Regions from separate parts of the Streptomyces chrestomyceticus JCM 4735 genome, predicted to be linked through region 3. Evidence: riboswitches for the same ligand, from Rfam matches in the RefSeq annotation. Region 3 holds a riboswitch; each other region holds the start of a gene.

The links. Region 3 has a riboswitch for cyclic di-AMP ahead of EJG53_RS10235 (M23 family metallopeptidase). Riboswitches for the same ligand answer to the same signal wherever they lie in the genome.
Region 1: another riboswitch for cyclic di-AMP. It lies ahead of EJG53_RS24550 (LysM peptidoglycan-binding domain-containing protein); the one in region 3 lies ahead of EJG53_RS10235 (M23 family metallopeptidase).
Region 2: another riboswitch for cyclic di-AMP. It lies ahead of EJG53_RS37820 (C40 family peptidase); the one in region 3 lies ahead of EJG53_RS10235 (M23 family metallopeptidase).

The regions. Positions count from the first base shown of each region.
Region 1 covers NZ_BHZC01000001.1:5,650,873-5,655,064, forward strand. The annotation lists gene EJG53_RS24545 (LysM peptidoglycan-binding domain-containing protein) at 85-1,095, shown strand; cyclic di-AMP (ydaO/yuaA leader) riboswitch at 1,348-1,518, shown strand; gene EJG53_RS24550 (LysM peptidoglycan-binding domain-containing protein) at 1,520-2,236, shown strand; gene eno (phosphopyruvate hydratase) at 2,692-3,978, shown strand; gene EJG53_RS24560 (FtsB family cell division protein) at 4,127-4,192, shown strand, end outside.
Region 2 covers NZ_BHZC01000001.1:8,747,788-8,751,979, forward strand. The annotation lists gene EJG53_RS37805 (ATP-binding protein) at 18-446, shown strand; gene EJG53_RS37810 (hypothetical protein) at 495-1,043, opposite strand; gene EJG53_RS37815 (DUF6328 family protein) at 1,221-1,829, opposite strand; gene EJG53_RS37820 (C40 family peptidase) at 1,975-2,448, opposite strand; cyclic di-AMP (ydaO/yuaA leader) riboswitch at 2,452-2,616, opposite strand; gene EJG53_RS37825 (hypothetical protein) at 3,090-3,395, opposite strand; gene EJG53_RS37830 (ATP-dependent Clp protease proteolytic subunit) at 3,403-4,038, opposite strand.
Region 3 covers NZ_BHZC01000001.1:2,503,308-2,507,499, reverse strand. The annotation lists gene EJG53_RS10240 (M16 family metallopeptidase) at 1-1,051, shown strand, start outside; cyclic di-AMP (ydaO/yuaA leader) riboswitch at 1,300-1,487, shown strand; gene EJG53_RS10235 (M23 family metallopeptidase) at 1,501-2,298, shown strand; gene EJG53_RS10230 (GntR family transcriptional regulator) at 2,531-3,223, shown strand; gene EJG53_RS10225 (HPr family phosphocarrier protein) at 3,526-3,807, opposite strand; gene EJG53_RS10220 (bifunctional acetate--CoA ligase family protein/GNAT family N-acetyltransferase) at 4,136-4,192, shown strand, end outside.

The DNA.
Region 1 (4,192 bases), 3.1 Mb from region 3:
GGGCGGCGCGGCAGCGCACAGGCCACGCAGCCGACGGCGCCGGCCTCTCGACGACAACTCAACCGCCGCTCGAAAGGCAACCGCATGCGCTCCGGGAACGGCCGTCACCGACGCCCCCGCCAGGCTCCGGCCATCTTCGTCACGGCGGGAGTCGCCGGCGGCGCCCTCGCCATGCCGCTGCTCGCCGCGAGCAGCGCCAACGCCGCCGACGCGGCCACCTGGGACCGCGTCGCGCAGTGCGAGAGCAGCGGGGTGTGGAGCGCCAACGCGGGCAACGGCTTCTACGGCGGGCTCCAGCTCACCCAGGAGATGTGGGACGAGAACGGCGGCGCCGCGTACGCCTCGCGCCCCGACCTGGCCAGCCGGTCGCAGCAGATAGCCGTCGCGGAGTCCATCCTCGCCGCGCGCGGCCCCGACCCCTGGCCGAGCTGCGCCGTGAACGCGGGACTCAAGCAGGGCGGCAGCGGGCCGGACGTCGACCCGGGCGGCACGGCCACGCCGTCCCCGAAGCCCTCCTCGCCGTCCCCGTCCACCCCGCCGCCCTCCTCCGAGCCGTCGAAGCCGTCCGGGACGCCGGAGCCCGGCGGTACGCGCACCCCGGAGCCGAAGCCGTCACCCACCGGCCCGGCCGGCACCCCGGACCCGTCCCGTACGCCGGACCCGTCCGGCACGGGCCGTACGCAGGACCCGTCGCGGCCCACCGACCCGGCCACTCCGGGTGACGGCGCCTCCACGAGCCCCACCACGCCCCCGTCACAGGGCAAGCACCGGGGCCGGCCCGCGGAGCAGCCCGGTACGGGCGCGGACACGGGTACGGGCGCGGACACGGGCACCGGTACGGGCACCGGCTCCGGCGACGCGGGCCGGTCCGGCGGGGGCCACCCCTCGCGGGGCGGCGACGCGCACCGTACGGACCCGGGCGCGCCAGGTGACTACACCGTGCGGCCCGGTGACAACCTGTCAGCCATCGCCGAGGACCGCGGGGTCGACGGGGGCTGGCCGGCGCTCTACGCGGCCAACAAAGGCGTCATCGGGGGCGATCCGGACCTTATCCACCCTGGTCAGCGCCTTGAGCTGAGCGACCGGCAGGGGTAGTTCGCGGTGATTCACCCGCTTTGGTGAAAGTGAGACATGGATCTCGTTCGGGACCGCGGTGACCGTCCCGTCCGTTGTTTCCAAACCTGCGACGACCTGCGGAAATGTGATGATCCTGTGATGTCTGGGGGTCAACTGGCCTCAGATGTAGGGGTTTGAACCCGCGGGGTGTTCCTGTTTACCGTCTTCATCGCTCGCCAAAGCGGGCCCTTCGATCACACGCCGAATCCTGCCGGTGGTCGGAGGTCACTCGACGCGAGAGCGCCGAAGGCAGGAGCGGGGGACCCAAGGTAAGCGCCGGCCCCGCCCGCGGAAGCGGGTCCAACCGGCTAGGGGTGAAGCCATGTGTGAAGCACACACGGCCGGGCAACTCACATGGCCCGAACCCGACAGCTCACCTCGCAGGCGTCGGTGAGGAACAACCATGCTGAACACCAAGGGCAAGCACCGTCGTCCCTCCAAGGCCGTCCGCGTCGCCACGCTGGCCGGCGTCGCCGGTGCCGCGGTGGCCGTCCCGCTGATGGGCGCCACCTCCGCCTCCGCCGCGGGCAACAACTGGGACGCTGTCGCCCAGTGCGAGTCCGGTGGCAACTGGTCGATCAACACCGGTAACGGCTACTACGGTGGCCTGCAGTTCTCGAACTCGAGCTGGGCCGCCGCCGGCGGTACCCAGTACGCCCCGCGCGCCGACCAGGCCAGCAAGAGCCAGCAGATCGCCGCGGCCGAGCGCCTGCTCGCCATCCAGGGCCCGGGTGCCTGGACCTGCGCCGGCGGCCACCTCGGCCAGGGCAACGCGAACGCCAAGGCCGACGGCGGCTCGTCGCAGGGCAGCAGCTCGCACAAGTCCTACAAGTCGCACAAGTCCTACAAGTCGGAGCGCTCCTACTCCGCCCCGCAGGGCACCTCGCGCTCCGAGGCCCGCAAGCAGGGCGAGGAGCTGGCCCGCAAGACCCCGGCTCCGGCCCAGAAGTCCACGCCGAAGTCGAACCCCGAGGGCAACTACACCGTGAAGTCCGGTGACACCCTCGCCAAGATCGCCGCTTCCCACGGCAAGAACTGGAAGTCGGTCTACGCGAACAACAAGTCCGTCATCGGCGGCAACCCCAACCTGATCTTCCCGGGCCAGAAGCTGGCCGTCTGAGCCGGCCGAAGCCCTGAGAGATCCCGGGTGACCGAGGCGCTCCGTACGTACGGCGGTACGTACGGGCCGCCCCGCCGCCCGGGGGCCGCTCACCCCGGGAATCCGCTCTTCCCGTGAGACTGCCCCGTCACGGTGCCTGTCCCCCGCAGGCGCCGCGGCGGGGCTTCTCCCTTTTCCCCGTGAGTCCGCCGCGAGCCGTACCGGCCGCCCCGGACCCCGGAGGCTCCGCGCCGGGCCCCTGAAGGGCCTGCCGCGGCCCCCAGGGGCCCCACCCGGCCGGACCCGCCCCGCCCCGTCCGCCGACTTCCCCGTTCAGCGAACATTGCGCCCATACGTCCCGTGAACAGGGGCTTTGCGGGTGTATTCGTCCCGAGGACCGGGCTGGCGGCGAGCGGAACCCCCGGAGGCCGTTAGGCTCGTGCTGCAGAACTCCAGACACCCATGAAGGAGACAACGTGCCGTCCATCGACGTCGTCGTAGCTCGCGAGATCCTCGACTCGCGAGGCAATCCCACGGTCGAGGTCGAGGTCGGCCTCGACGACGGCAGCACCGGCCGTGCCGCCGTTCCGTCCGGCGCCTCGACCGGCGCCTTCGAGGCCATCGAGCTGCGGGACGGGGACCCGAACCGCTACCAGGGCAAGGGCGTGGAGAAGGCCGTCCTCGCGGTCATCGAGCAGATCGGCCCGGAGCTGGTCGGCTACGACGCCACCGAGCAGCGCCTGATCGACCAGGCCATGTTCGACCTGGACGCCACCGACAACAAGGGCTCGCTCGGCGCCAACGCCATCCTCGGCGTCTCCCTGGCCGTCGCGCACGCCGCCTCCGAGGCCAGCGACCTGCCGCTGTTCCGCTACCTCGGCGGCCCGAACGCCCACGTGCTGCCGGTCCCGATGATGAACATCCTGAACGGCGGCTCGCACGCCGACTCCAACGTGGACATCCAGGAATTCATGATCGCCCCGATCGGCGCGGAGTCCTTCTCCGAGGCGCTGCGCTGGGGCACCGAGGTCTACCACACCCTCAAGAAGGTCCTGAAGAGCAAGGGCCTGGCCACCGGCCTGGGCGACGAGGGCGGCTTCGCCCCGAACCTGGGCTCCAACCGCGAGGCCCTGGACCTGATCCTCGAAGCGATCAAGGAAGCCGGTTACACCCCCGGTCAGGACATCGCGCTGGCGCTCGACGTCGCCGCCTCCGAGTTCTACAAGGACGGCGTCTACGAGTTCGAGGGCGAGCAGCGCACCGCCGAGCAGATGACCTCGTACTACGAGGAGCTGGTCGGCGCCTACCCGCTGGTCTCCATCGAGGACCCGCTGTTCGAGGACGACTGGGCCGGCTGGAACGTCATCACCGAGCGCCTGGGCTCCAAGGTGCAGCTCGTCGGCGACGACCTGTTCGTCACCAACCCGGAGCGCCTGGCCCGCGGCATCGAGGAGAACTCGGCCAACGCCCTGCTGGTCAAGGTCAACCAGATCGGTTCGCTGACCGAGACCCTGGACGCCGTCGAGCTGGCCCAGCGCAACGGCTTCAAGTGCATGATGTCGCACCGCTCCGGCGAGACCGAGGACGTCACCATCGCCGACCTGGCCGTCGCCACCAACTGCGGCCAGATCAAGACCGGCGCCCCGGCCCGCTCCGAGCGCGTCGCCAAGTACAACCAGCTCCTGCGCATCGAGGAGATCCTCGACGACGCGGCGGTCTACGCGGGCCGCTCCGCCTTCCCGCGGTTCCGCCTCGCGGACTGACAAGCACCGCAAGGGCTGACCCCCGAGGGCCGCGAACGGCCCCGGCAGCCGTGAATACGTACGTCCCCGGCGGCGGTCCCGTACCGTTGCCGGGGACGTACGTGCTGCGGGCCGGGCCGTCCCGGCCCGGTGACCCAGGGGAGGCGACGTGTCCGCGGAACGGTTCTCCACCGCGACCCGGCTCAAGGCGCTCGGCGAACAGGCCGCCGCCCGC
Region 2 (4,192 bases), 6.2 Mb from region 3:
AAAGGGACGGCGTCGCGATGGCAGACCACCAGGAATCCTCACTCACTCTGCCCAGCGCACCGGTTTCGGTGGCGGAGGCCCGCAGGTACGTCATGGACGTACTGGCCGAATGGGGCCTGCCGGACGGGACGGAGACGGCCGACGCCGTACGGCTGATCGTCTCCGAACTCGCCACCAACGCCGTGCAGCACACGTTCGGGCAGTCACCGGCCTTCACCGTCGATGTCCGGCTGGACCGCGACGAACGGCTGTGGATCGGTGTCACCGACGACCATCCGCGCTGGCCGAAGCGGCTGCCGGCCGCCGTGCAGCAGGACAACGGCCGGGGCATGGTGATCGTCCGCTTCCTCGCCGCCGAGTCGGGCGGGCAGGTGACGGTCGAACCCACCGCGGCCGGGGGCAAGACCGTCTGGATCACCTTGCCGTGGAAGCTGTTCCTGCCGTAACGGCGGAAATCGGCCGGCGGCGGGGTCCAGGCGATTCCGGGTGGTTCCTCAGGGTTTGGTGAGGAAGCGCGGTTTGCGGCGGCGGCCCGTACTGCAGGCACAGCCCGTGCCCTCGTCCCGCACCTGCCGGTAGGTGGGGCTGGTCGCGCGGCCGCAGCGGGCACAGCGGCACGGCCACGGCTCGTAGGCGCCGGGGCAGGGGCCCAGCGGGATCAGCCCGGCGGCGTGCATCACCCGTTCGGCGACGGTGGCGGGGGCGTTCGGCGGCTGGAGCGGGGGTGGAGGCGGAGGGGCGGCAGGGGGCACGGACGGCGCGGGAGGCGTGGCAGGAGCCGGTACTGCGGGCTTCGGTGGGGTGATCGTGGTGGCGGGCTGTGCGGGAGGTACCGATACTGCGCCGTTCGCGGGAGCCGCCGGGCCCCCGTCCGCGCCGGTGCCGAGGTCGCCCGGGTGCCACTGATGCAGGCAGGAGGCGCACCACCACAGCAGTTCGCCGGCGCCGTAGACCCCCTCGTCCTCCCACAGCACGTCCGTGCTGCCGCAGGCCGGGCAGGGCGTGGCGGGGGAGCGGCGGCGCAGAAGTCCGCGCAGGTTCACGAGTCGGTCCTGGTGTGCGTGTACTGGGGCAGGTGCCTGTGCATGGGTCTCCTCACGTGCTGAGGAGACTCCATCGGTTCTCCGTCATCAAAGCAAGGACGACCAGGTCACAAAAGATTTCGACGGCACCGCGCCCGGAGCGCCGCACCAGGAGGCCACCCCCGGGCCCCCTGGCGTTCAGGAGGACGAGTCGCGCGCCGGCGGCTTGAGGTGCCCGTTCCGGTGGCCGAGTACGCGGGGCAGCAGCGCCCACAGGCCGCCGCACGTCACCAGCGTCACCGAACCCGCCACCACTCCCGCCCCGCGCCCCAGTACGACGTCGACGACGAGGAGCACGGCACCGGCCAGCGCCAGTGCGAGGACCGCCATCCCGGCTGCCGTCAGCCGCGCGGAGACCTCCACGATCAGCCCCTTCGCGCGCCGCCGGAACAGCACCCGGTGCACCGCGGCAGGCGCGGTGAGCAGCAGCGTCGCCAGTACGGCCAGCAGTAACGTGCCCACGTAGAACGCGCGTTGCGTTGCGTCCAGGGACACGAAACGCGGGGTGAACGCCAGCGTCAGCAGGAAGGCGAACAGGATCTGCACGCCGGTCTGCAGGACGCGCAGCTCCTGGAGCAGTTCGCCGAAGTTGCGGTCGTAGCGCTCCAGGGGCGTCTCGTTGCGGTCCGCGCACACGGTGTACCGGGCGGAGCCGGGCGGCCGGTGCGGCTCGGACGCTTCACTCGTTCCCGGCGGTTCGGGGTGTGCGGGCAGTTCGTTCCGGTGCTCGTCGGTGAGGGGGGTCATTGCGTGCGGGTATCCGCCGACGCGTTGATCACTCCTCGGACGCGCACGGGCGTGCGGGAGGTGCGCCCGCGTACGCCCCGCGTGCGGGCGGTGTGGGGCTCGTAGCCGTACGGTTCCCCACACCCGCCCTGGCGGGACGGCGCGGTCAGCCCACCCGCCCGTACGAGACGCTGCGTGACCAGATGCGCTCCAGCCGCACCACGGTGCCGGGCTTGGGCGCGTGCCAGATCTTGCCCGCCCCCGCGTAGATCCCCACGTGGTAGATGCCGCGGCGGGAGTGGAAGAAGACCAGGTCACCGGCGCGGCGCGCGGACGCCGACAGGTGCCGGGTGCGGTTGTACTGGGCCGCAGCGGTGCGCGGCAGCCGCTTCCCGGCCCGTTTGAACGAGTACAGCGTCAGCCCTGAGCAGTCGAATCGGTAGGGCCCGCTGGCTCCGTACTTGTAGGGCGCTCCCTTCTTGGAAGCGGCGATCCGCAGTGCCGAGGCCGAGGTGGACGCGGCTGTCGCGTCCTCGGTGGCCCCTGGTACGACCAGTGTCCCGCCGACCGTGGCGAGGGCGAGGAAGGAGATCACTCCGGCCCGCGCCAGCAGAGGGGAAGTGCTGGTACGCGCAGTCATGCGCAACCCTTCGTCAGCCGCCTGCGAAGGAGTACCTGTCGGGTTCGGGCAGGCGAAGATGCCCGGTCGTGGTGACGACTTCACCCCAAGAGGCCGTCCGGCCGCGGTGGCCGGCGGTCCCGTCGTGCTCGGGTCCTCCGCTCCTGCCGGTCCAGGCGCATCGGCCAGACATCCGGTACGGCGGCAGGATTGGGCGTCCGCCCGGACCGCCCCACCGCTGTGGCGGGGGCTTGTCGTCGAAGCGATCGTTGCGCATCTCGCGCCCGGATTCCGAGCAGAAACGGCTGTATGTGAGCTTGGTCACGCTTGCGCCGTTCGGGTGGACGGACGCCGTCCCGGGGGAGGCCCGCGACGGGTGAGGATCCGTGTACCAGCCCCGGAACGTCACGTTCCGGGCGACACGTACGTACGCCGCGCAAGCCGTGTGGCACCGCACGCGACCCAGCGGCTACGCCGTTCGGGCGAGCCCGATCGGGCGTCGTGTCGTCGAACGGGTGGGGCCCTTGCGGTGCTCCGGCACCTCCTGGCCGCCTCTGTCTCCTCTGTCCGGCGTGTGCCGCGCGGGTCGGGGTGGGCCTCTGGTGCGCCAGGGGCGAGAAGGGAAAGCGCCCGCGTCCCCGTCCGCACGGGGACGCGGCGCGTCAACTCTGCGGCGGCGGTACGGAGATCAGCCGCGCGCGGCGCTCACCGTCCAGTACGCGCAGGGCCTGCGCCAGCGTTGCCGCGTGCAGCTCGCTCTCGCCCCGGTCGTGCATGAGCGCCAGCGCGTCCCGTAGCGCGGTGGTCTTGCCGACCAGGGCCTGCGCGGCACGGAGGCCGCCGTACGTGTCCGTGCCGCGGGCGGGGTTGATGCGGCCCAGCAGGTCCAGGACCGCCAGGTAGCTGTCGATGACCTCGCCCTCGGCGCGCGTCAGCGCGGGCAGCGGCGGCAGTTCGGGCGGCCACATTCCGGGCTCACCTCGCGCCCGGTGTCGCGGGGTGCTGCTTGCGGCTGCGGGTGAGCCCGTCGATGAGGCCGTACTCCATGGCGGCCTCGGCGCTGAAGACCTTCTCGCGTTCGAGGTCTTCGGTGATCCGCTCGGGGGGCTGGCCGGTGTGCCGTACGAGCAGTTCCTCCAGCAGTGCCCGGGTGCGCAGCAGTTCGTCCGCCTGAATGCGGAGGTCGTCGGCCTGCCCCTGCACCGGCTCCTCGAACGAAGGCTGGTGGACGAGGACGCGGGCGCCCGGCAGCGCGAGGCGCTTGCCGGGCGCGCCGGCCGCCAGCAGCACCGCGGCGACGGAGGCGGCCTGCCCGAGGCAGACCGTCTCGATGTCGCAGCCGACGAACTGCATCGTGTCGTAGATCGCGGACATCGCGGTGAACGAGCCGCCGGGGGAGTTGATGTAGAGCGAGATGTCCCGGTCGGGGGCGTCGTAGTCCAGGTGCATGAGCTGGGCGATCACGTCGTTGGCCGCGGCGTCGTCGACCGGGGTGCCCAGGAAGACGATCCGCTCGCCGAGCAGCTTGGAGTACGGGTCCAGGGTCCGGGCCCCGTAGGAGGTGCGTTCGGTGAACTCCGGGAGGACGTATCGGGCCTGGGGGCCGTTCATGGGGAGCTCCTCTTCCCTGAGCGTCTGTAAAAAATGTACAGGATGTACGTGGGCTAGATGGGAGCACGTCCCGCCGGGCGAAAGCAATGCCTTCGGCGGGTGCGGCTCCGGACGCTCGCTGAGAGCGAAAAACCCATGGGGCGTCAGGTGGGGC
Region 3 (4,192 bases):
GGAGGTCCCGGCCTCCCGGCTGGACAAGGCGCTCGGCCTGCTCGCCGACGCCCTGCGCGCCCCCGCCTTCCCGGACGGCGAGGTCGAGCGCCTGGTGGCCAACCGCCTCGACGAGATCCCGCACGAGCTCGCCAACCCGGCCCGGCGTGCCGCGATGGCCCTGTCCAAGGAGCTGTTCCCGGCCGACTCGCGGATGTCGCGGCCGCGCCAGGGCACCGAGGAGACCGTCGCCCGTATCGACGCGGCGGCCGTGCGGGCCTTCTACGAGGCCCATGTACGCCCCGCCACGGCCACCGCGGTCGTCGTGGGCGACTTCATCGGCGTCGACCTGGACGCGGCCCTCACGGAGACCCTCGGCGCCTGGACGGGGTCGCCCGCCGAACCGGTGAAGGCCAGCCCGATCACCGCCGACGACACCGGCCGGGTCGTGATCGTCGACCGCCCCGGCGCCGTCCAGACCCAGTTGCTGATCGGCCGGATCGGCGCCGACCGGCACGACCGCGTCTGGCCCGCGCAGGTGCTCGGCACGTACTGCCTGGGTGGCACCCTCACCTCCCGCCTGGACCGGGTGCTGCGCGAGGAGAAGGGCTACACCTACGGGGTGCGCTCCTTCGGGCAGGTGCTGCGCTCCTCGGCCGACGGCGACGGCGCCGCGATGCTCGCCATCAGCGGCTCCGTGGACACCGCCTCCACCGGCCCGGCGCTGGATGACCTCTGGAAGGTGCTGCGCACCCTCGCGGCGGAGGGCCTGACGGACGCCGAGCGCGATGTGGCCGTACAGAACCTCGTCGGGGTCGCGCCGCTGAAGTACGAGACCGCCGCGGCTGTCGCCGGCACCCTCGCCGACCAGGTCGAGCAGCAGCTCCCCGACGACTACCAGGCCCGGCTGTACGAGCGGCTGGCGCGGACCGGCACGGTCGAGGCGACCGCCGCGGTCGTCAACGCCTTCCCGGTCGACCGTCTGGTGACGGTCCTGGTGGGCGACGCCGCCGAGATCGAGGAGCCGGTCAAGGCGCTCGGCATCGGAGAGGTGACGGTCGTCAAGGGCTGAGGGGCGTCACCGGCACGTCTCCGGCCCGGACGGACGGCCTGTGACCCGAGTGTGTGACGAACGGTGACATAAGGGATCCAGTGGTGCGCAGGCGCCACTGGATCTTCTTTATGTCCCAATTGTTGGGGGTGGTTGCACGGTGCCCGTGTGGCGTACGGCACAAATCCGGGGTTCTGTTTGCCGATTGAAAGTGGCCCCGTTTAGCGTCGATCCGGCTGTCCGCAGGATCACCGCCGCAACCGCGGCACGGACAGTCATCGCCGAGTCCCCGTACGGCGCGAGCCAGGGGAGCCGGGGACCCGCCCTCTTGTCGCCGACTTCGGCGCAGGAGGGGCCCGTCCTTGGGGTGAATCGGACGCCTTCCCGGAGGCGCCCGTAGGAGACCTTCCTGCTCCGAACCCGTCAGCTAACCCGGTAGGCGAGAGGGAAGGAAAGGACACAGCCAGCCCATGGCGTTCACCCGTGCCACCGGGAAGCACCGTGGTCCGAGCCGCAGCGCGCGGACGACCCGTAACCTCGCCGGCATAGCCACGCTCGCCGCGTCCGGCGTCATCGCCTCCGTCGCCTCCCCGGCCCTGGCGGCCGGCAACCCGGACGACGCGGGCAACCACGACACCGGCCTCCACCACGCCGTCGTCCTCGGCGACGAGCTCGCCGAGCAGATCGAGGCGCAGGCCGACGCGCAGCAGGAGGCCGCCGAGGCCGCCGCCGCGCAGGCCAAGGCCGAGGCCGAGGCGCGCAAACAGGCCGAGGAGGCCAAGCGCCAGGCCGAGGCCGAGGCCAAGAAGGAGCGCGAGGCCAAGGAGCGCGCCGCCCGCGAGGCCGAGCGCAAGCGCCTGCTCATGTACGTCGCGCCGATCGACGGCTCCTACGTCTCCACCAGTTACAAGGCGTCCAGCGGCCTGTGGTCCTCCGGCAGCCACACCGGCATCGACTTCCACGCCGACTCCGGGACCACCGTCCACGCCGTGGGCTCCGGCACCGTCGTCGAGGCCGGCTGGGGCGGCGCGTACGGGAACAACGTCGTCATCAAGATGAACGACGGCACCTACACCCAGTACGGCCACCTGTCGTCGATCAACGTCTCGGTCGGCCAGACCGTCACCCCGGGCCAGCAGATCGCCCTGTCGGGCAACACCGGCAACACCACCGGCGCGCACCTGCACTTCGAGGCCCGCACCTCGCCTGAGTACGGCTCGGACATGGACCCGGTCGCCTACCTGCGCTCGCACGGCGTGAACGTCTGACGGACACCCGTCCCGCTCGTCACTCCCGTCGCACCCGTCCCCCGTACGATGCCCCGGCCCCCGTGGCCGGGGCATCTGCGTTTCCGCCCGTGCGGCACCTGGCCAAAAAATATCCATGAATGCGCCATGGCCGTCGGATATCCGGTTCCTGTCGCATAGAGTCGCGTCGGGAAAGTCGCCGTCCGGCGGCATTTCCGGAAGTTCCCAGCGGATTACGGCGGAGGCACAGACGATGCGAGGTCCCCTTTCCGCGCATGTGGTGTGCACGGCGATCCGCGACGACATCGTATCCGGCGTCCTCCCGCCGGGCAGCCGCCTGATCGAGGAAATGCTGGCCGGCCGTTACGGGGTCTCCCGCGTTCCCGTACGCGAGGCGCTGCGCACGCTGCAGTCGGAGGGCTTCGTCGTCATCCGGCACCACGCGGGTGCCTGTGTGGCCGAGCCGACGGAGCGGGAAGCGGCCGACACCCTGGACGTCCGGGCGCTGCTGGAGCCGCTCGGCGCCGCGCGCGCCGCGGCCCGCCGCACCGCGGCGCACATCAAGGTGCTGCGCGGTGTCGTACGGCTGGGCCGTGAGCGCGCCCGGCACGGCCACTGCGCCGAGCTGCGCCAACTCGACGGCTGGTTCCACGAGACGCTCGCCCAGGCGTCCGGCAGTACGGGCCTGGCGGCGCTGCTCACCCAGGTGCGGCGCAAGATCGACTGGATGTACGTGGTCGAGCCCCCGGCCCGCGACGAGCGCTCCTGGGAGGAGCACGGGGCGGTGCTGGACGCGGTGGGCCGTGGGGACGCCGAACGGGCCCGCGCCCTGATGGCGGCGCACATCGAGCGCTCGCGCCCGGCGTACCGGCTGCGTCCGGTGGTTCCCGGGCCGGCGGTGAGGGATTCGAAACAGACCGTAAACACGGCGCGCGAACGGAATTAACAGGCGGGCCGTATACAAGCGGTAGGTGATTTCGTCGGGGTATCGGCAGGGGTTCCGGTGCGGTGCGGCGGGCTGCGGAAAAGTGCGGATGAATTACCGCGAGGGTTTTGCAGGGGTGCAGTGGAATCGCGGGGGAGGCGTTGCGGGAATTCCCCGGCGTGCTCCGTAGCGGCGGCGTGTGCATTTCCGGGGTGCCGCCCTTCGGCCGTGGCCTACGGCGACGCACGAAAAACGGCCCCGCCCCGGCGCCGGTGAACCGGCTACCGCGGCGGAGCCGCGAACACAGTGACCCGCGAAGCGGTTCAGACGGTCTCCGGGAGCTCCTCGAGGCCCTCGGCGACCAGCTTCGCGAGACGGTCGAGCGCGGCGTCGGCGCCCTCGGCGTCGGAGGCCAGCACGATCTCCTCGCCACCCTGGGCCCCCAGGCCCAGCACGGCCAGCATGGAGGCCGCGTTGACCGGGTTGCCGTCGGCCTTCGCGATCGTCACGGGAACCCCGGCGGCGGTGGCCGCACGGACGAAGATCGAGGCGGGGCGGGCGTGCAGACCCTCGGCCCAACCGACATTGACGCGGCGCTCAGCCATGGTGTTGCCCTTCAAGTCGTAACGGTTGTCTAGACCAGTGTCTCATGTCGCCGGGAGTGCTCCGGCAGCCCGCGGCGGCGCCGGGGACGGCGCTTTCCGCAGGCCGGGGGCACGCTACCGGCGGCTCCACGGCGCACGCCCGCACCGTCCGCCATCCGGGACCGCGCCGTCCAGTCCCCACCCGGCCCCTCCTCCTGAACCCTTCCGCCGCCGCGCCCGCCGCCCGGCCCCCTCCGTCCGGGGCCGACCGTCCCGACCCAGACTGCCCCGGCCCGCACGGGCCCGCACACCGAGCCGGTTGTCAGTGCCGGGCCGTACGCTGTCCCCCATGCAGAGCCCGTCGGACAGCGTCTACCCGGCCCACTGGGAAGCCGATGTCGTGCTG